DNA from 3 places in the Arthrobacter sp. B0316-1-20 genome. Region 3 is predicted to be linked to each of the others. Evidence: riboswitches for the same ligand, from Rfam matches in the RefSeq annotation. Region 3 holds a riboswitch; each other region holds the start of a gene.

What was found. Region 3 has a riboswitch for glycine ahead of gcvP (aminomethyl-transferring glycine dehydrogenase). Riboswitches for the same ligand answer to the same signal wherever they lie in the genome.
Region 1: linked by a shared signal. The riboswitch ahead of gcvP (aminomethyl-transferring glycine dehydrogenase) and the one ahead of gcvP (aminomethyl-transferring glycine dehydrogenase) in region 3 are both predicted to bind glycine.
Region 2: linked by a shared signal. The riboswitch ahead of gcvP (aminomethyl-transferring glycine dehydrogenase) and the one ahead of gcvP (aminomethyl-transferring glycine dehydrogenase) in region 3 are both predicted to bind glycine.

The regions. Positions count from the first base shown of each region.
Region 1 covers NZ_JBNHHC010000170.1:79-3,798, forward strand. The annotation lists partial or broken gene cycA (D-serine/D-alanine/glycine transporter) at 1-1,243, opposite strand, end outside; glycine riboswitch at 1,488-1,592, shown strand; glycine riboswitch at 1,594-1,707, shown strand; partial or broken gene gcvP (aminomethyl-transferring glycine dehydrogenase) at 1,759-3,720, shown strand, end outside.
Region 2 covers NZ_JBNHHC010000006.1:102,033-110,289, reverse strand. The annotation lists gene gcvP (aminomethyl-transferring glycine dehydrogenase) at 1-2,533, opposite strand, end outside; glycine riboswitch at 2,705-2,804, opposite strand; gene AC5RW2_RS11870 (mycothiol transferase) at 2,930-3,442, opposite strand; gene AC5RW2_RS11865 (S66 family peptidase) at 3,574-4,623, opposite strand; gene AC5RW2_RS11860 (MFS transporter) at 4,660-6,165, opposite strand; gene AC5RW2_RS11855 (GntR family transcriptional regulator) at 6,263-6,910, opposite strand; gene AC5RW2_RS11850 (hypothetical protein) at 7,058-7,294, shown strand; gene AC5RW2_RS11845 (glycogen debranching N-terminal domain-containing protein) at 7,393-8,257, shown strand, end outside.
Region 3 covers NZ_JBNHHC010000005.1:128,878-137,134, reverse strand. The annotation lists gene AC5RW2_RS10145 (L-serine ammonia-lyase) at 1-863, opposite strand, end outside; gene gcvT (glycine cleavage system aminomethyltransferase GcvT) at 951-2,102, opposite strand; gene gcvP (aminomethyl-transferring glycine dehydrogenase) at 2,119-4,998, opposite strand; glycine riboswitch at 5,054-5,168, opposite strand; glycine riboswitch at 5,169-5,269, opposite strand; gene AC5RW2_RS10130 (mycothiol transferase) at 5,345-5,857, opposite strand; gene AC5RW2_RS10125 (MFS transporter) at 5,928-7,238, opposite strand; gene AC5RW2_RS10120 (GntR family transcriptional regulator) at 7,459-8,106, opposite strand.

The sequences.
Region 1 (3,720 bases), on a different contig from region 3:
TCCGGTAGACGATGTAGCTGACCAGGATGATGGTCCAGACGAACATGAACAGCAGTGCGGAGATGGTGGTGACCAGCGTGAAGGCCGCGATGATCGATTCGCCGGCATACAGCAGCACGACGCCGGCCAGCAGGAAGGTGCAGGAGAAGACCAGCGCGTTGCGCGGCACCCGGCGCGGGGACAGGCGGCCGAAGGTCTTGGGGGCGTCGCCTTCATGCGCCAGGCCGAATACCATGCGCGAGGTGGAATATATCCCCGAATTCGCGCTGGATGCCGCGGAAGTGAGGACCACGAAGTTGATCACGCCGGCGGCGATGGCCAGCCCTGCGAGGGCGAACATGCCCACGAAGGGGCTGCGGTCCGCCGAGAATTCCCGCCACGGCGTCACAGAAACAATCACCGTCAGCGCGACCACGTAGAACAGCATCACACGGATCGGAATGGAATTGATGGCCTTGGGAAGGTTCTTTTCCGGATCCTTGGCCTCCGCCGCGGTAGTGCCCACCAGTTCGATGCCCACGAAGGCGAATACGGCGATCTGGAATCCGGCGATAAAGCCCATCGGGCCGGTCGGGAACATGCCGCCGTCGTTCCAGAGGTTAGCGAAGGTGGCCTCGGAGCCGTTCGGGGCGGTGAAGCCGGTGATGATGAATACCAGGCCGACCACGATGAGGCCAACGATGGCGATGATCTTGATCAGGGCGAACCAGAATTCGGTTTCACCGAAGGCCTTGACCGTGGGCAGGTTGAGCCCCAGCAGCAGCAGGATGGCGGCCAGCGCGGGGATCCAGAGCTGGAGGTCCGGCCACCAGAAGGCCACATAGCCGGCGATGGCGATCACGTCCGCGATGCCGGTGACAATCCAGCAGAACCAGTAGGTCCAGCCGGTGAAGAACCCGGCCCAGGGCCCCAGCAGGTCCGCGGCGAAGTCGCTGAAGGACTTGTAATTCAGGTTGGACAGCAGGATTTCGCCCATGGCCCGCATGACGAAGAAGAGCATGAAGCCGATGATCATGTAGACGAAGATGACCGACGGACCGGCCAGTGAAATCGTCTTGCCCGAACCCATGAACAGGCCGGTGCCGATGGCGCCGCCGATCGCGATCAGCTGGATGTGGCGGTTGGCGAGCTGGCGTTCGAGGTGGGGCTCGCCCTGGTGCTGCTCGTTGAAAGTGACCAAGTGGGAGTGGCCCTCCCCGGGAACCGCGGCTTCGGCGTCGGGCGGAATGGGGCGGTTGGACATCGGACTTCTTTCTGTCATCGGATCGATGGGCGCGCGGTGGTGCTAATCGTAAGGACCGGGCATGTCGTCCTTGTTCCGCCTCAGCGCACCTGAAATTCAGTGTGAGTCGGCTCACGAGCGAAAGTCAATTTGGTTGACGTTGCGGACGGTATGGGCGAAGCAGGGGGCGCCATGTAGAATCTTGCTCAAGGATAGGCTCCGGCGTATAGTTGTGAGTCGCATCACCCATAATTGAACATGCCTCTGAACCGCGGCGGGAGAGTCCTGCTGATGCTCAATCCGATCAGCAGGCGCCGTAGGAGCAAATCCTCCCCAGGAATCTCTCAGGCCCCTGTACCGCTGCGGCAAGGCAACTCTGGAAAGCAGTCAGGCGGCCAGCTCGCCGGACTCACCGACGGTGCAAGCGCCGAACCTGTGGAAACAGGTGGCGCGGAATCTCTCAGGTCCAATACAGAGCGGGGAGGAACTCGATCCGATTGGCGTCCCTGGACGCCGGAATACCCTGGAGTTCCCCCATGACGGTTCAATCAACAGAAACAGCCTTCGTCGACCGCCACATCGGCGCCCGCAGCAATGACGCGGAGACGATGCTCAAGCAGCTGGGCTACGCCAGCGTGGACCAGCTTGTCGACACCGCCGTTCCGGCGGACATCCGCCAGAGCGCGCCGCTGAACCTGCCGCCCGCCCGCAGCGAAATGGAAGTCCTTGCGGACCTGCGTGCGCTCGCTGCGAAGAACACCGTGGCCGTCCAGATGATTGGCCAGGGCTACTACGACACCGTGACCCCGCCGGTCATCCTGCGCAATGTCCTGGAGTCTCCGGCCTGGTACACCGCCTACACCCCCTACCAGCCCGAAATCTCGCAGGGCCGGCTCGAGGCCCTGCTCAACTTCCAGACCATGGTCGAGGACCTGACGGCACTGCCGATCGCCAACGCCTCCATGCTGGATGAAGCCACCGCCGTGGCCGAGGCCGTGCTGCTGATGCGCCGCGTCAACAAGGCGCACCAGGACGGCAAAGTCGTCCTGGACCAGGACGTGCTGCCGCAGACCATTGCAGTCGTTAAGGGCCGGGCCAAGGCACTGGACTTCGAGGTTGAGGTTGTGGACCTGTCCGCCGGACTGCCCGAAGGGGACATCGTCGGCATCGTGCTGCAGCAGCCGGGTGCCTCCGGCAACGTCGGCAGCCACGCTGCGGTGATCAAGGCCGCGAAGGCCCGCGGTGCCATGGTGACGGTCGCTGCCGACCTGCTGGCCCTCACTCTCATCACCCCGCCCGGCGACCAGGGCGCCGATATCGCCGTCGGCAACTCCCAGCGCTTCGGCGTGCCGCTGTTCTACGGTGGCCCGCACGCTGCCTACATGGCCGTGCGCACGGGCCTGGAGCGCTCGCTGCCGGGCCGGCTGGTCGGCGTCTCCAAGGACTCCGCCGGTACTGCCGCCTACCGTCTGGCCCTGCAGACACGCGAACAGCACATCCGCCGCGAAAAGGCCACGTCCAACATCTGCACGGCCCAGGCCCTGCTGGCGATCGTTTCCAGCATGTACGCCGTCTACCACGGCCCGGAGGGCCTGAAGGCCATCGCGCAGCGGACCAGCGGCCACGCCCGCACCCTGGCCTCCGTCCTCACGGGCGCCGGCTTGGAGCTCGCCTCGGAGCACTTCTTCGACACCCTCACCGTCCGCGTCCCGGGCCGTGCGGGCGAGGTCATCAAGGCCGCCGAGGCCAAGGGCATCAACCTGCGCAGCATCGACGCGGACCAGGTGGGCATCTCCTGCGACGAAACCACGACGGCGGCACACCTGGCCGCGGTTGCCGGAGCCTTCGGTGTCGACGACGCTGAGGCCAAGGTCCGGGCGGCCGCCTCGGCGACCCCCGGTTTCGAGCTGAAGTCTGACGTCGAACGCACCTCCGCGTACCTGACCCACCCTGTCTTCCACATGCACCGGTCCGAGACGCAGATGCTCCGCTACCTGCGCCGCCTGTCCGACCGCGACCTGGCGCTGGACCGGACCATGATTCCGCTGGGCTCCTGCACCATGAAGCTGAACGCGACGGCGGAGATGGAATCCATCAGCTGGCCGGAGTTCGCCTCCATCCACCCCTTCGCTCCGGATCACCAGACCGTGGGCTGGCGGGAACTGATCGCCGACCTGGAGGCCCGGCTGTCCGAGATCACCGGCTACGCCGGCGTCTCCATCCAGCCGAACGCCGGATCGCAAGGCGAGTACGCCGGCCTGCTGGCCATCCGCCGTTACCACCTGGCCAACGGCGATGACCAGCGCGATGTCTGCCTGATCCCTGCTTCCGCACACGGCACCAACGCCGCGTCCGCGGTGCTGGCGGGCCTGAAGGTCGTCGTCGTGGCCACCGCGCACGACGGCACGATCGACCACGCCGACCTGAAGGCAAAGATCGAGAAGCATGCCGACCAGCTGGCCGGCATCATGATCACCTACCCGTCCACTCACGGCGTG
Region 2 (8,257 bases), on a different contig from region 3:
GGGTGGGCGCGTGGAAGCCGTAGTCGATCAGGCGCTTGGCCACGTCCTCGGCGGTCACCCCCGACTTGGCGGTGAGTTCGCGCAGGTCCAGGATGCACTCGTGCGCGACCAGCCCGTCGTTGCCGGTGTAGAGCACCGGGAAGTGCTCGTTCAGCCGGGCGGCGACGTAGTTCGCGGCCAGCAGGGCGCTCTTCGTTGCCTCGGTCAGGCCCTCGGCCCCCATCATGGCCACGTAGGCCCAGGAGATCGGCAGCACGCCGGCCGAGCCGTACTCGCTGGCCGAGACGGGCACGCCCTTGCCTTCGTGTTCGGCCAGCGCGGCGTTGCCCGGCAGGAACGGCACCAGGTGTTCGGCCACCGCTACCGGCCCGACGCCGGGGCCGCCGCCCCCGTGCGGGATGCAGAAGGTCTTGTGCAGGTTCAGGTGGGAGACGTCGCCGCCGAACTTGCCCGGCTGCGCGAGTCCTACCAGCGCGTTGAGGTTGGCCCCGTCGATGTACACCTGCCCGCCGGCGGCATGGACCGCCTCGCAGACGTCGCGCACGTCCGCGTCGTACACGCCGTGCGTTGACGGATAGGTGATCATGATGGCCGAAAGCGAGTCGGCGTTCTGGTCGATCTTCGCGCGCAGGTCGGCGTGGTCGATGGTGCCGTCCGGTGCCGTGGCGACCACGACAACCTTCATGCCGGCCAGCACGGCCGAGGCGGCGTTGGTGCCGTGCGCGGAGGCGGGGATCAGGCAGACGTCGCGCTGGTCGTCGCCGTTGGCCAAGTGGTAGCGGCGGATGGCGAGCAGGCCGGCGTATTCGCCCTGCGAACCGGCGTTGGGCTGGATGGAGACGCCGGCGTAGCCGGTGATCGCCGCGAGTCGTTCCTCCAGATCGGTGATCAGCTCGCGCCAGCCGGCGGTCTGGCTGGCCGGGGCGAACGGGTGGATGGACGCGAATTCCGGCCAGGTCATCGCCTCCATTTCCGCCGTCGCATTCAGCTTCATGGTGCACGAGCCCAGCGGGATCATGGTCCGGTCCAGGGCCAGGTCTCGGTCAGACAGCCGGCGCAGGTAGCGCAGCATCTGGGTCTCGGAGCGATGGCTGTGGAACACCGGATGGTCCAGGTAGGAGGAGCTGCGCAGCAGCTCCTCCGGCAGCTCGAAGCCGGCGTTCCCGGCCGTTTCGGCGGTCTTGCCGGCGGCGTCCTCCACGCCGAAGGCCTCCGCGACCAGGGCGAGGTGCTCCGCCGTCGTCGTTTCATCGGCGGAAATGCCGACGTGGTCGGCGTCGATGCGGCGCAGGTTCACGCCCTTGGCCTCGGCGGCGGCGGCGATCTCGGCGGCCTTGCCCGGAGCCTTCACCGTGAGGGTGTCGAAGAACCGGTCTGCCGCCAGCGCATACCCGGCGCCGGTGAGCACGCCTGCCAGCGTGCGGGCGGCCTCATTGGCGTGCTGCGCGATCGCCTTCAGGCCCTCGGGGCCGTGGTAGACGGCGTACATGCTGGCCACGACGGCCAGCAGTGCCTGCGCGGTGCAGATGTTGGAGGTGGCCTTCTCGCGGCGGATGTGCTGCTCGCGGGTCTGCAGCGCCAGGCGGTAGGCGGGGCGGCCGGCGTCGTCCTTCGAGACCCCCACCAGGCGGCCGGGCAAGGAACGCTCCAGCCCCTTGCGGACGGCCATGTAGGCGGCGTGCGGGCCGCCGAAGAAGAGCGGCACGCCAAAACGCTGGGTGTTGCCGACGGCGATGTCCGCGCCCTGCTCGCCCGGCGGCGTGATCAGGGTCAGCGCCAGCAGGTCGGCGGCCACGGTGACCAAGGCGCCGCGCTCCTTGGCCTGCGCGATGACCGGAGCCTGGTCAAACACCCGGCCGGAGGCTCCCGGCTGCTGCAGCACGATGCCCGAGATGTCGCCGTCCGGCAGGCCGGCGGAGAGGTCGGCAACCTCTACGTCGAAGTCCAGCGCCTCGGCCCGGCCCTTAACGACGGCGATGGTCTGCGGCAGCAGGTCCGCGTCCAGCACGGTCTTGCCGGCGGACTTGGACTTGTTGGACCGGCGCATCAACAGCACGGCTTCGGCCACTGCGGTGGCTTCGTCCAGCAGGGAGGCGTTGGCGATCGGCAGCGCGGTGAGGTCCTGGACCATGGTCTGGAAGTTCAGCAGCGCCTCCAGCCGGCCCTGCGAAATTTCCGGCTGGTACGGGGTGTAGGCGGTGTACCAGGCCGGGTCTTCCACCACGTTGCGGCGGATCACCGGCGGCGTGATGGTGTCGTAGTAGCCCTGGCCGATCATCTGCACGGCCGTCACGTTCTTCGCGGCGAGGGCGCGCAGGTCCCCCAGGACCTGGGACTCGCTGCGGGCGGCGGGCAGCGCCAGCGGTTCCTGCTGGCGGATGTCGGCGGGCACGGCCGCGTCCACCAGCTCGTCGATGCTGCCGTAGCCCAACTGCTTGAGCATGGTTTCCGCGTCGTTCCGGCGCGGACCGATGTGTCGGTCGGTGAAGGAGGCGCTGCCGGGCCGGGTAGCGCTGGTGGACTTAGCCGTCATGTGAGGAACTCCAGTTATCCCCGGCTGGGCTGACCATGCCGGTAGTGAAGGGTTCCTCCCCACTCTGTGACTGAACCTGAGAGATTCCGCAGGCTGTGGCCCAAGGGGCCGCCTCCTGCTTGCACCGTCGGTGAGCCGGTCCTGAACGGTCCGGCTGCTTTCCAGAGTTGCCTCTTCGCGGCGGTACAGGGGCCTGAGAGATTCCTGGGGAGGTATTGCTCCTACGGCGCCTGCTGACTGGTACCCAGCAGGACTCTCCCGCCGCATGTCGAAGGCTGTATGCAGTTGTACTGACTCCTTGAATGGTAGTCCAGCGGCTGGCGCGCAACAAGGCGGCGACGCCCGACGGCGCGGCTTGCGGCCGCCGCGGGGGCGCCGGAACCCGCGTGGCCGCCGCTAGGCATCGGTGCGCGAGAGCATGCCCTTCACGTAGGCGGCCTGTCCGACGTGCTCCAGGCAGTCGTCCAGGACGCTGACCAGCCGCACCCCCAGGCTGACGTGCGGGTCCCACCGGGTGTCCACGATCCGGTCCAGGTCATCCTCGCTCAGTCCGGCCAGATACTCCAGGGTGCCGGCATGGACGTCGTCGTAGTAGCCGCGCAGCAGGTCGGCCGATTCGACCCGGACGGCCGCCACCTGCTGCGACGTGTGGCCGTAGCCATGGTCCTTCCGGGGCAGCGGCAGGTCGAACCGCTCCGCCCAGCCGGTCAGCCAGTACTGGTCCGTGCCGGCGACATCGGCAATATGGTCGTCCTGGATGCGCGTCAGATGCCAGATAAGCCAGGCAATCGAGTTGCTGTCACCGCCGGGCCGGGCGGCCAGTTGTCCGGCGTCCAGCCCGTCCAGCACGGAGTGGACGCGCTCCTGGATCCTGCCGTAGGCATCTGCGAGCAGGTCGTTGAACTTCATGGCGCCTCCCGCCGGTCGACTGTGGCGCCAGCTTACCGGCCGGGGCCACGGCGAGGAATGCGTGCCTGCCCGCAGGCGCGGGGACGCTCACGCAGCCGCGCATCCGTCGCCCGGACCGCCTGCCTCAGCGGTCAACTGTAATCGGCCGTGATGGTTCGATCCCGGCCATTGAGCCGCATTGTCCCTCCGTAGGGCACGATCCATTGCGGACGGGTATGGCCGAACGGGACTCCGATGCAGACGACGGCCGGGTCGTTGTAGCGCTTTATCTCGGCGAGGACTGCATCGCGTTGCGCGGCGCGGAGCCGGGCACGCTCCTCCGCTGGCGGGACGGTACCGTGACTGCTCACCGGAGGCCGGGCGACGAGCACTCCTTCCACCGCCGAGAGGACGCCCCGTTCCCCCAATGCCCGGACCCATCTCTTGACCCACGCTGCCGGAGGCAACTCCTCACTGGTTTCAACAATCAGGATCGACCCCTCGAGGGCTCCCAGGGGCGGCAGCCGATCGGCCATGGCCAGCTGATCGATGACTTCCAGGCACCCGCCCCAGGTGCGGCCGGTCGCTTCCCGCTCGGGCCCCGCCCACGTCCACGGCTGCGTGGGTTCCCGTTCACCGAAGTTGACAAGGGCTTGTGGCGTCAGCCAGTCCGGCCCGAAGTCCTCGGACTCGCCTGGGTCAACAATCTCCAGCTCACCGCCCTTAAAGAGCGCTGCCTTCAGCGACGCGAGGTGCTGGTCGTCAATGTGCGGCCCGGCTCCGAGGTGCACCTGGGTCGAGCCCCCGTAGTAGCCTGCTATCCCGACCGACCACAGCCAGTTCAAGAGGTTCGTGTTGTCGCTGTAGCCCATGAAGATCTTGGGGTTCGCGGCGGCGAGACCGGCGTCCAGATGGGGAATGAGGGCTACCTGGTCGTCGCCGCCGATGGTCGCGAGGATGGCCCGGATGGCCGGGTCGGACAAAGCGGCGTGCAGGTCCGCGGCGCGTTCCGCGGCGGAAGCGCCAAGCTTCCGGGTCGTCGGGTATTCCACAGGGACCAGTCCCGTTTCGGCGCTGAGTCGACGCATCGCCTGCTCGTGGACATCCGGCGCGAACCCGGGGGCAGCAAAGGACGGGGAGAGAATCGCGACCCGGTCACCGGGCTCAAGCTTGGGCGGGGACACAAGGGCATGGCTCGGCATTTCCCCATCCAACCACGCGCTGTGCCTCAGCGGCCGCTATCCATCCCGGGCCGAATCCTCCAGATAGCGGGGCCGGCCCACGATGACCAGGCCCACCGCCAGGATGAGCAAGGCACCGCCCAGCAGGCCGAAGGAAGCACCCCAGCCGCCGCTGGCCTCGCGCAGCAGCCCGAACATCAGCGGGCCGGCGCAGGCGACCGTGTAGCCGATGCCTTGCGCGAACCCGGAGAGCAGCCCCGCGCCGGCCGTGGTGCGGGTCCTGAGGTTCACCAGCAGCAGGCCCAGCGCAAAGGTGCCCTGGCCGAGCCCCGCCAGGGTGATCCACAACCAGGTGCCGAACGAGGGTGACAGCAGCAGCCCGGCGTATCCGGCCGTGTAAAAGCCGATGAACAGCAGGCCCAGGCCCAGGGGATTGCGCAGCCGCCCCGCGATCAGCGGCACCAACAGACTGGTGGGCAGGCCCAGGATGGCGTAGTAGGCCAGCATGGTGCCCGCCGTCGGGGGCAGCATCCCGCTGTCCACCAGCAACGGCGGCAACCACGTGAACATGGCAAACGTGTTCGACAAGGTCCCGGCGAACACCAGGGCCAGGCCCCAGGCGACCGACGAGCGCCAGACGCGGACCGACGTCGTCCCGACGGAACCGGCCTCAGCTCCCGCTGCGGGCTCCGAGGCTTCCGCAACGGGCGGCCCGTCGGCTCCTGCGGGGCCGGCCGCAGGGCCGGGGACGGTCACCGCCCCGGGGCCGGCAGCGCCGGGGCCGGCCCCCGTACCGAGACTCACGGCAGGCCCGGAACCGGCCGGCTGCCGGGCGCTGCCCTCATCGGGCGGGAGGATGTCCAAGCCGCCGGGCCGGTAGGGCTGCAGCACCAGGCGCGCGGTGCGGCGGCGCCAATGTTCCGTCCACGCGGTCATCAGCCACGGCACGAGGGCGGCCGCGCTCACGGCCGCCCACACTCCGATCGAGAACCGCCAGCCGGCAGCCTGCTCAAGCGGCACGGCAAGCAGCGGGCTGAGCGCCGTACTGGCCGCCAGCAAGGTCACGTAAAGCGCGGTGATGAGGCCGATCCGGTCCGGGAAATAGCGCTTCACCAGCGGCGGCAGCAAAATGTTGCCGATCCCGTAGCCAACCATGGTGAGGCCGGACAGGACCAGGAACGCCGGCACGTCGGAGGCCAGCGCACGGCCCAGTTGGCCGACGGCGGCCATGCCCAGTGCCACGAGCAGCAGTGCTTCCATGCCGATCCGGCGCATCAGCAACGGAACTGCGAACCCGGCAGCGGCGAAGGCGGCGGTCGGCAGCATGCCCAGCACACCGGCGGAGGCCGTGCCGAACGGCAGATCCGCGGCAATATCCGCCAGCACCGGCGACACGCCGGAGACGGCCAGCCGCAGGCTGAGCGCCAGCAGCAGGACGCCGACGAGCACGGTCAGCCGGCCGGCAAACGGGGCAGGCCGCCGCGGGGCGGGGCTGGCACCCTGAGGCGGTGGGGAATCCGGGCTCGGTGGGGCGTCGGCGGTCAGTTGTGCGGGCGAGGGCAAGCGTGGTCCATGGGTCGAAAGGCCGGGCGGGCGGCCGGGATCAAAACCGGCCGGGAATCACTTTATCCCGTCGCGGCCCGGCTGCCCGGCAGGCGGGCTAGGAACCCTCCTGGCCCAGCCCTTCGGCGAGGATCCAGAATGTCTGGCGCAGCCGCTCCACCGCCGCCTCATGCTGGCCCCGCTGGAGGTACTGCACGGTCTCGCGCCAGCCGTCGGCCCAGAGAGGATAGGCGAGGGCGTGTTGGAACAAGTGCAACCGGGCCAGCGAACGGTCGAGGACGTGCATGTTCACGGCCCTCAGTTCCTGGTGATCCGCCGCCCCCAGGATGACGGTTACCAGGCTGCCGGCGGCGCGGTAGGCGCCCAGGATGTCCTCCCGGTCGGTCGCCGCCCGCAGGTCGTCCGCCATCGTGGCCATGGTGTCGATCTCCTGAGGCGACAGCCGCGGGGCTGCCCGCTCGAACAGCGCTACCAGCACCACGCCCATCACATCCAGGAGTTGGATGGCCTGCTGGGGACCGGGATTGGCGATCCGGTGTTCGTGCCCGGTGGCCTCGATCAGGCCTTCTTGCGTGAGATCGCCGACGGCGTCGCGCACCAAGGCTTCCTCCGTACCGATGCGGCCAGCGAGCCCGGCAACGGTCACTCTGGAGCCCGGCTCCAAACCGCCCGCCAGGATGTCCTCCCGCAGCCTGCGGACCGCTTCGTCGCGGTCCGCACCCCCGGGACCGCTGCCCCTCATCATGACCCCCCTGCCGCGTATGACCGACGTCACATACGAGTAATGTACGCGAAAAGGTAGATCGGGGTCACTGGTGCTGGCTACTCTGATGGGACCTGCGGCACAGCGTCGTGCGGCAGGTTCTAAACGTGCAGTCAGGACGTGCGCAGAATGAACGCCACCTATACCGCCACCGCAACCGCCAACAGCAAGAACCACCAAGACTGGGGGCGGGCGATGGCGGCCGCGTTGGTCGATCTGGTCCAGCAAAGCGAAAGCGGCCCTTCCGGGCCCCGGGAGCTCTACGGCGACGAGCTGCGCTTGGTGATCGAAGAGACGACGGACGGGGTCCTGATCCACCTGTCCTGGACACCCGGCGGGCGGGACGCCTCCGGCACCGTCGCCTGAATCCATCCGGCCGGTGTCCGGCCGGCCGGTGTCCAGCCTGCCGGTGTCCGGCCGGCCGAAGATTGTTCCCGCGCAGCCGATGCTGCCAAGATGATTCCATGGTCTACCGCCAGCCGTACCTGCACGATCTCACGGGAGTATTTGCCGCACCCGTCCAAGCCTGGAGCGAGCCCCACGGGCAGATCCGGGGTACCGGGGCCCAAGGGGTCTACTGCGGGGACGACCGGGTGCTGGCCCGGTGCCTGCTGGCGGTGAACGGGCAGGAACCGGAGTGGATTTCCACCCAGTCGCGCTCGGCCGGGCGCGCCGACTTCTTCTCCTTCATCCGGACCGCCGAGGACGGGGCCGATCCGCTGGTCACCCTGAACCGCTCGCGGGCGGCGGAAGGCGGCCGGCTGGCCGAGGCGCTGACGTTCACGTCGGCCCTCGAGGACGAGTTGGAACTCCAGGTCCGCGTCGATCTGGTGGCCGATGCCATTCCCTTGGAGCAGGTGCGCGCCGGGGCCGCGGGCGAGGCCGGCTCGGTGGCCCCCGGCGGCGCCATCTGGAGCTGGCGGGACAAGACACGCGCCGCGCTGACGGCCGAAGGCGCCCGGGTCAGCTTCGACGGCAGCTTGGTCCGGCTGGAGTGGACTGAACTGCTCAAGCCGGGCGCCGTCGTCGTCCTGTCCTGGAGCCTGGAGCTTGACGACGCCGAGGCTCCCCTGACCGGCGCGGGCGCGCCCCCGCTGCGCACGCCGTCGCTGGCCGGGGATCCCCGGCTGCAACGACTGATGAGCCGCTCCATGACCGACCTTAACAGCCTGCGGATGGCCGGGCGCCAAACCCCCGGCGACGTCTTCCTGGCCGCGGGGGCCCCATGGTTCCTGACGCTGTACGGCCGGGAGGCGCTGGTTGCCGCCAGGCTGCTGCTGCCGGTCGACGCCGCGGTAGCGGAAGGGACGCTGCGGGCAGTGGCAGCTT
Region 3 (8,257 bases):
TCCTCGTTCACCGCCAGCGCCACCAAGTTCACCCATTCCTGCCAGAACTTGTGGTCCCGGTTGGGGTCTTCCTTGAGCAGCCGCTCATGCCACGCGGGAGCACGACGGCGGACGTTGAGTCCGCCGGGCAGGTTGCCTTCGCGGCGGATCGCCGAATCCTTGCACTCCTCCATCACGTCGAAGATATGCACCAGCCCGGCCTCGATCTCCTCGCGCGGGCGTGACGCCTCCTCGTTGAGCATCATGATGTCGCTGATGCCCAGACCGGTGCTGCGGCAGTGTTCCAGCAGTTCGGCCGCGGTGCGGAACGGATAGGGCAGCTGCTGCTTGGAAGACTCCAGTTCTTCCTGGGCTGCTTCCTCTTCGCCGTCGCGGACAATGAATCCGCCGCCCACAGAGAAAAAGGTGGCTTCGTGCAGCACTTGGGCATCGCCGTCGTCCGGGGCTGTCAGCACTTGGAAGCGCATGCCGTTGGTGTGCCGCGGCAGCACGGTGAGCGGGTGCAGCACCATGTCCTGCACACCGTATTCGAGTGGACGCGCCGTGGCGCCGGGCAGTTCCCCGCCCAGCTGCAGTTTGCCCGTCGCGGCGATGTCCGCCAGCCGCTCCTCCACCTGCTGGGGCAGGATCGCCTCCGGTTCGAAGCCCTCCAGTCCCAGCAGCACGGCAGTGAAGGTGCCGTGGCCGCGGCCGGTGGCGGCCAGCGAACCGTACAGGTCCACGCGGAGCCCGCCCACCTTCTCCAGCAGGCCTGCCTCGGCCACCTCACGCACGAACACCGCGGCAGCCCGCATCGGTCCCACCGTGTGGGAACTGGAGGGGCCGATGCCGACGGAGAAAAGATCGAAAACGCCTACAGCCATGTCATCCCTGTCCTTTCGGGGTTGGGAGGTACGGCGGTGCCGTCCCCGCGGCCGCGGGGACGGCAGATGCCTAGGTGGCGGGAGCGGCTACTGTTCCCGCCGATAGAAGGGCAGCTCGACCACGTCGAACGGCTCCGGCTTGCCGCGCAGGTCCACGTCCACCCGGGTTCCGGGCTCGGCGTACTCGGCGTCCACGTAGGCCAGCGCAATCGGGTAGCCAAGGGTGGGGCTGGGCTGGCCGGAGGTAACTTCGCCGATGGTCTGGCCGTCCTTCAGCACCGGGTAGTGGGAGCGGCCGGCACGCCGTCCGGCGCCCTTGAGGCCCACAAGTTTGCGGGCCGAGCCCTTTTCCTTCTGTGCCTCGAGGGCGCTGCGGCCCACGAAGTCGCTGTCCTTCTTGAGCGAGACCACACCGCCCAGGCCGGCGTCGAAGGGGCTGGCCTGCAGGCTGAGCTCGTTGCCGTACAGCGGCATGCCGGCTTCGAGCCGGAGCGAGTCGCGGCAGGCCAGGCCGGCCGGCAGCAGGTCAACGCTCCGCCCGGCCTCCAGCAGGGCGTTCCAGAGCGAGCCGGCGTTCATGTTCGGAACGTAGATCTCGAAGCCGTCCTCACCGGTGTAGCCGGTGCGGGCCAGCAGCAGCTTGCGCGGCGCTCCGTCCACGGTGAAGCTCACCTCGTCGGCGGAGTAGTACTTCATCTCCCGCACGGTGGCGTGCTGGGCCGCCGGCACCAACTGGAGCAGGATCTCCACCGACTTGGGGCCCTGGACGGCCACCAGCGAGGTGTTGGCCGTGTCGTCCTCCACGGCGACATCGAAGCCCTTCGCCCGCGCCGCCAGTTCCGCGGCGACCGTCGGGGCGTTGCCGGCATTGGGCACCACCAGGTAGCGGTCCCCGTCCTGGGTCGCAGGACGCCGGTAAATGATCAGGTCGTCGATGATCCCGCCGTCGGCGTTGCAGATCAGCGAATACTTGGCCCGGCCCTCGGCGACCGCGGAGAGCTTGCCGACCAGGGCGTAGTCCAGGAACTTTCCGGCTTCCGGGCCGGTGACCCAGACTTCGCCCATGTGCGAGAGGTCGAAAAGCCCGGCGCTGTTGCGCACGGCTTTGTGTTCGGCCAGTTCGCTGCTGTACTTCAGCGGCATCATCCAGCCGCCGAAGTCGGTGAAGGAAGCACCCAGCCGCTCGTGTTCCTCGTAGAGCGCGGTGTGCCGGGGCGTGGTGGTGGTCTCGGTAGTCAAAGGGTGCAGACCTTTCCTAGTTCTCGAAAGCTTCGGGCGGCGGGCAGCTGCAGATCAGGTGGCGGTCGCCGGCGGCGCCGTCGATCCGTCCGACCGGAGCGAAGTACTTGTCCACCTGCAGGCCAGGCACCGGGAAGGCGGCCTGTTCGCGGGTGTAGGGACGGTCCCAGTCGGAGCTGACCACGGCGGCGGTGGTGTGCGGAGCCAGCCGCAGCGGGCTGTTCTCCAACGGGAAGTCGCCGTTGAGCACCTGGTCGATTTCGCCGCGGATGGAAATCATCGCGTCGATGAACCGCTCGATCTCTTCCAGGTCCTCGGACTCGGTGGGTTCCACCATCAGGGTGCCGGCCACCGGGAAGGACAGCGTGGGTGCGTGGAAGCCGTAGTCGATCAGGCGCTTGGCCACGTCTTCAGCGGTCACGCCCGACCGGGCGGTCAGTTCGCGCAGGTCCAGGATGCATTCGTGCGCCACCAGCCCGTCGTTGCCGGTGTAGAGCACCGGGAAGTGCTCGTCCAGCCGCTTGGCAACGTAGTTGGCCGCCAGCAGTGCGCTCTTGGTTGCTTCGGTCAGCCCTTCGGCGCCCATCATGGCCACGTAGGCCCAGGAGATCGGCAGCACGCCGGCCGAGCCGTACTCGGTGGCGGAGACCGGCACGCCCTTGCCCTCGTGTTCGGCCAGCGCGGCGTTGCCGGGCAGGAACGGCACCAGGTGCTCGGCCACGGCCACCGGTCCGACGCCGGGGCCGCCGCCGCCGTGCGGGATGCAGAAGGTCTTGTGCAGGTTCAGGTGCGAGACGTCGCCGCCGAACTTGCCCGGCTGGGCCAGCCCGACCAGCGCGTTGAGGTTGGCGCCGTCGATGTAGACCTGGCCGCCGGCCGCATGCACCGCGTCGCAGACGTCGCGCACGTCGGCGTCGTACACCCCATGCGTGGACGGGTAGGTGATCATGATGGCGGAGAGCGCGTCGGCGTGCTGGTCGATCTTGGCGCGCAGGTCGGCGTGGTCGATGGTGCCGTCCGGTGCGGTGGCGACCACCACCACCTTCATGCCGGCCAGCACGGCCGACGCCGCGTTGGTGCCGTGCGCCGAGGCGGGGATCAGGCAGACGTCGCGCTGGTCGTCACCGTTGGCCAGGTGGTAGCGGCGGATGGCGAGCAGGCCGGCGTATTCGCCCTGCGAGCCGGCGTTGGGCTGGATGGAGACACCCGCGTAGCCGGTGATCGCGGCGAGGCGTTCCTCCAGGTCGGCGATCAGTTCGCGCCAGCCGGCCGTCTGGCTGGCGGGAGCGAACGGGTGGATGGAGGCGAATTCCGGCCAGGTCATCGCTTCCATTTCCGCCGTGGCATTCAGCTTCATGGTGCAGGAGCCCAGCGGGATCATGGTCCGGTCCAGCGCCAGGTCGCGGTCGGACAGCCGGCGCAGGTAGCGCAGCATCCGGGTCTCGGAGCGGTAGCTGTGGAACACCGGGTGGTCCAGGTAGGACGAGCTGCGCAGCAGGTCTTCCGGCAGCTCGAAGCGCGGCCCGGCAGCGGACTCGGCGGTCCTGCCGGCCGCGCCCTCCACGCCGAACGCCTCCGCAACCAAGGCGAGGTGCTCCGCCGTCGTTGTTTCATCGGTGGAAATGCCCACCTGGTCGGCGTCGACGTGGCGCAGGTTCACGCCCTTGGCCTCGGCGGCCGCGACGATCTCCGCGGCCTTGCCCGGCGCCTTCACCGTGAGCGTGTCAAAGAACTGGTCGGCGGCCAGGCTGAAGCCGGCGCCGGTGAGCACCCCGGCGAGGGTGCGGGCGGCCTGGTTGGCGTGCTGCGCGATTGCCTTCAGCCCCTCGGGACCGTGGTAAACCGCGTACATGCTGGCCACCACGGCGAGCAGCGCCTGCGCGGTGCAGATGTTGGAGGTGGCCTTCTCGCGGCGGATGTGCTGCTCGCGGGTCTGCAGCGCCAGACGGTAGGCGGGGCGGCCGGCGTCGTCCTTGGACACACCCACCAGGCGGCCGGGCAGCGAGCGCTCAAGTCCCTTGCGCACCGCCATGTAGGCGGCATGCGGGCCGCCGAAGAACAGCGGGACGCCGAAACGCTGGGTATTGCCGACGGCGATGTCCGCCCCCTGCTCGCCCGGCGGCGTGATCAGGGTCAGGGCCAGCAGGTCCGCGGCCACGGTGACCATGGCGCCGCGTTCCTTGGCCTGCGCGATCACCGGAGCATGGTCGAAGACGCGGCCGGAGGCTCCCGGCTGCTGCAGCACGATGCCGGAAATATCGCCCTCGGGCAGCCCGGCGGAAAGGTCGGCCACCTCAACCTCGAAGTCCAGAGCCTTGGCCCGGCCCTTGACGACGGCGATGGTCTGCGGCAGCAGGTCCGCGTCCAGCACGGTCTTGCCGGCGGCCTTGGCCTTGTTGGAGCGGCGCATCAGCAGCACGGCTTCGGCCACCGCGGTGGCTTCGTCCAGCAGCGAGGCGTTGGCGATCGGCAGCGCGGTCAGGTCCTGCACCATGGTCTGGAAGTTCAGCAGCGCCTCCAGCCGGCCCTGCGAGATTTCCGGCTGGTACGGGGTGTAGGCGGTGTACCAGGCCGGGTCCTCCACCACATTGCGGCGGATCACTGGCGGAGTGATGGTGTCGAAGTAGCCTTGGCCGATCATCTGCACGGCCATCACGTTCTTGGCAGCCAGGGCCCGCAGGTCGCCCAGAACCTGAGCTTCGCTGCGCGCCTCGGGCAGGGCAAGCGGCTCCTGCTGGCGGATGTCTGCGGGCACCGCAGCATCCACGAGATCGTCGACACTTGCATAGCCCAACTGCTTAAGCATGGCTTCCGCGTCGTTCCGGCGCGGGCCAATGTGGCGGTCTGCGAAGGAAGTGCTGCCGGGCCGGGTGGCGAGGTTGGCTTTAGCCGTCATTGAGGAACTCCAGTTAATCTCCGCCATGGGGTGGCCATGCCGGTAGTGAAGGGTTCCTCCCCGCTCTGTGGCTGAACCTGAGAGATTCCGCAGGACGGCACGGGGGCCGGTTCCTGCTTGCACCGTCGGTGAGCCGGTCCACGAACGGTCCGGCTGCTTTCCAGAGTTGCCTCTCCGCGGCGGTACAGGGGCCTGAGAGATTCCTGGGGAGGTATTGCTCCTACGGCGCCTGCTGACCTAGTGCTCAGCAGGACTCTCCCGCCGCATGTCGAAGGCTGTATGCAGTTGTTTCTAACTCCTTGAATGGTAGTCCAGCCGCCCCCGGGCAACAAGGTGGTGACGGCTCCTAGACTTCCCCGCGGGCGAGCATGCCCTTCACATACGCGGCTTGGCCGATGTGTTCCATGCAGTCGTCCATCACGCTCACCAGCCGGACGCCCAGCTTCACGTGCGGATCCCACCGGGTGTCGACAATCCGGTCCAGATCGTCCTCGGTGAGTCCGGCCAGGTAGGCCAGCGTGCCGGCATGCACGTCGTCGTAATAGTCGCGGAGCAAGTCGGCCGATTCCACCCGGACCGCCGCCACTTGTTCGGGCGTGTGGCCGAAACCATGGTCCTTCTCGGCCAGCGGCAGGTCGAAGCGCTCAGACCAGCCGGCAAGCCAGTACTGCTGGGTGCCGGCGACATCGGCTATGTGGTCGTCCTGGATGCGGGTCAGGTGCCAGACCAGCCAGCCGATCGAGTTGCTGTCGCCGCCCGGTTGGGCAGCCAGCTGGTCGGCGTCCAGGCCTTCCAGCACATGGTGGACGCGTTCCTGGATCCGCCCGTAGGCATCGGCCAGCAGGTCATTGAACTTCATGGCGCCTCCTCGTAGCGGACTCTGCCGTCAGCCTACCGGCGCCCGGCTGGCCGCGGAACGGGCCGCCGCTTCAGTTCCGGACCGAGTCCTCCAGATACCGGGGGCGTCCCACAATGACCAGGCCGACCGCCAGGAGAAGCAGGGCGGCGCCCAACAAACCGAAGGAAGCACCCCAGCCGCCGCTGACGTCGCGCAGCAGCCCGAAGGCCAGCGGACCGGCGCAGGCGACGGTGTAGCCGATCCCTTGCGCGAACCCGGACAGCGCTCCGGCGCCGGCGGTGGTTCGGGTCCGGAGGTTGACCAACAGCAGGGCCAGGGCGAAGGTGCCCTGCCCCAAGCCGGCCAAGGTGATCCAGAGCCAGGTACCGAACGACGGCGAGAGCAGCAGGCCGGCGTACCCGGCCGCGTAGAAGCCGATGAAGAGCAGGCCCAGGCCCAGCGGATTGCGCAACCGCGCCGCGATCAGCGGCACCAGCAGGCTGGTCGGCAGGGCCAGGATGGCGTAGTAGGCCAGCATGGTGCCGGCCATCGGCGGCAACATCCCGCTGTCCACCAGCAACGGCGGCAGCCAGGTGAACATGGCAAAGGTATTGGACGAGGTCCCGGCGAAAACCAGGGCCAAACCCCAGGCGAGCGGCGATCGCCAGACGCGCACCGCCGTCGTGCTGGTGGTGGTGGCTGCGGCACCGGGCGCGGGACCGGCTGGACCCGCGCCGCCAACACCCGCCGGGGCCGCCGCGGCATGGCCCATCGGCGGCCGTGCGCCGTCGCGGTGCGCTTGCTGAAGCGGGTCCAAACCGCCGGGGCGGTAGGGCTGCAGCACCAGGCGGGAGATTTTGCGCCGGGAATGCTCCGTCCACGCAGTCACCAACCACGGCACAAGGGCCGCCACGCTCACGGCTGCCCAGACCCCGATCGAGAAACGCCAGCCGGCGGCCTGCTCAAGCGGCACGGCCAGCAGCGGGCTGAACGCTGTGCTGACCGCCAGCAGCGTCACGTAGAGCGCCGTGACCAGGCCGATCCGATCGGGGAAATAACGCTTCACCAGCGGCGGCAGCAGGATGTTGCCGACGCCGTAGCCGGCCATGGTCAGGCCGGACAGGACCAGGAACGACGGCACGTCCGAGGCCATCGCCCGGCCGAGTTGGCCGACCGCGGCCATGAGGATTGCCACCAACAGCAGGGCTTCCAACCCGAGTCGCCGCAGCAGTACCGGCACGGCGAACCCAGCGGCGGCGAAGGCCGCGGTGGGCAGCATGCCCAACACTCCGGTGGAGGCGGTACCGAACGGCAGATCCGCGGCCATGTCTGCCAGCACCGGCGAGACGCCGGAGACGGCCAGCCGGAGGCTCAGCGCGAGCAAGAGAATGCCGGCGAGCACGGTCAAGCGGCCTGCAAACGGACCGGGCTTCCGGGGTACCGGACTGGGGTTGGAGCGGGAGCGGTCCTCGGAACGCGGTTGGGTATCGGCAGTCTGTTGTGCGGTCGAGGTCAAGCTTGGTCCATGGGGTCGAACGGCCGGGCGGGGACGGCCGGATCAATCCGGCCGGGTTTCACCTTATCCCCTCACCGGGCCGCCTCCCGGCAGACCCGCAGGCCGGCTACGAACTCTCCGGCGCCAGTTCTTCGGCGAGGATCCAGAACGTCCGGCGGAGCCTTTCCACGGCAGCCTCGGACTGGCCGCGCTGCAAGTACTGCACTGTCTCGTCCCAGCCGTCGGTCCAGATGGGATAGGCGATCGCATGTTGGAAAAGGTGCAGCCGGGCCAGGGAACGGCCGAGCACATGGGTGTTCACTTCCCGCAGTTCCTGATGGTCGCCTGCTTGAAGGATGATGTCCACCAGGCCGCCGATGGCACGGTGCGACGCCAGCATGTCTTCGTGCTGCAGGGCGGTCCGCAGATCATCCGCCAAGGTGGCCATTCTGCTGGTGTCCTCGGGCGACAACCTCGGGGCCGCTCGTTCGAACAGCGCCACCAGCACCACGCCCATCACGTCCAGGAGCTGGACAGCCTGGTGTGGGCCGAGGGTGACGATGCGGTGTTCATGCCCGGTCGCTTCAATCAGGCCTTCTTCGGCGAGGGCTGCGACGGCGTCGTGCATCAGGGCGTTTTCGGTGCCAAACCGGCTGGCGAGTCCGGACACGCTCACCGGGGTGCCAGGTGCCAGTCCGCCGGACAGGATCTCGTCCCGTACCCTCTGGACGGCCTTGTCCATTTCTTCCGCCCGATCGGCCGTGCTGCCCACCATGAAGACCTCCTGCCGCGTGGGGTATGACTGGCGTCACATATAAGTAATGTACGGGAAAAGGTGGATCGGGGTCAGGCCGCTGGCTACTCTGGTGAGACCTGCGGCACAGCGTCGTGCGGCAGGTTCTAATCGTGCAGTCAGGAGGTGCCGG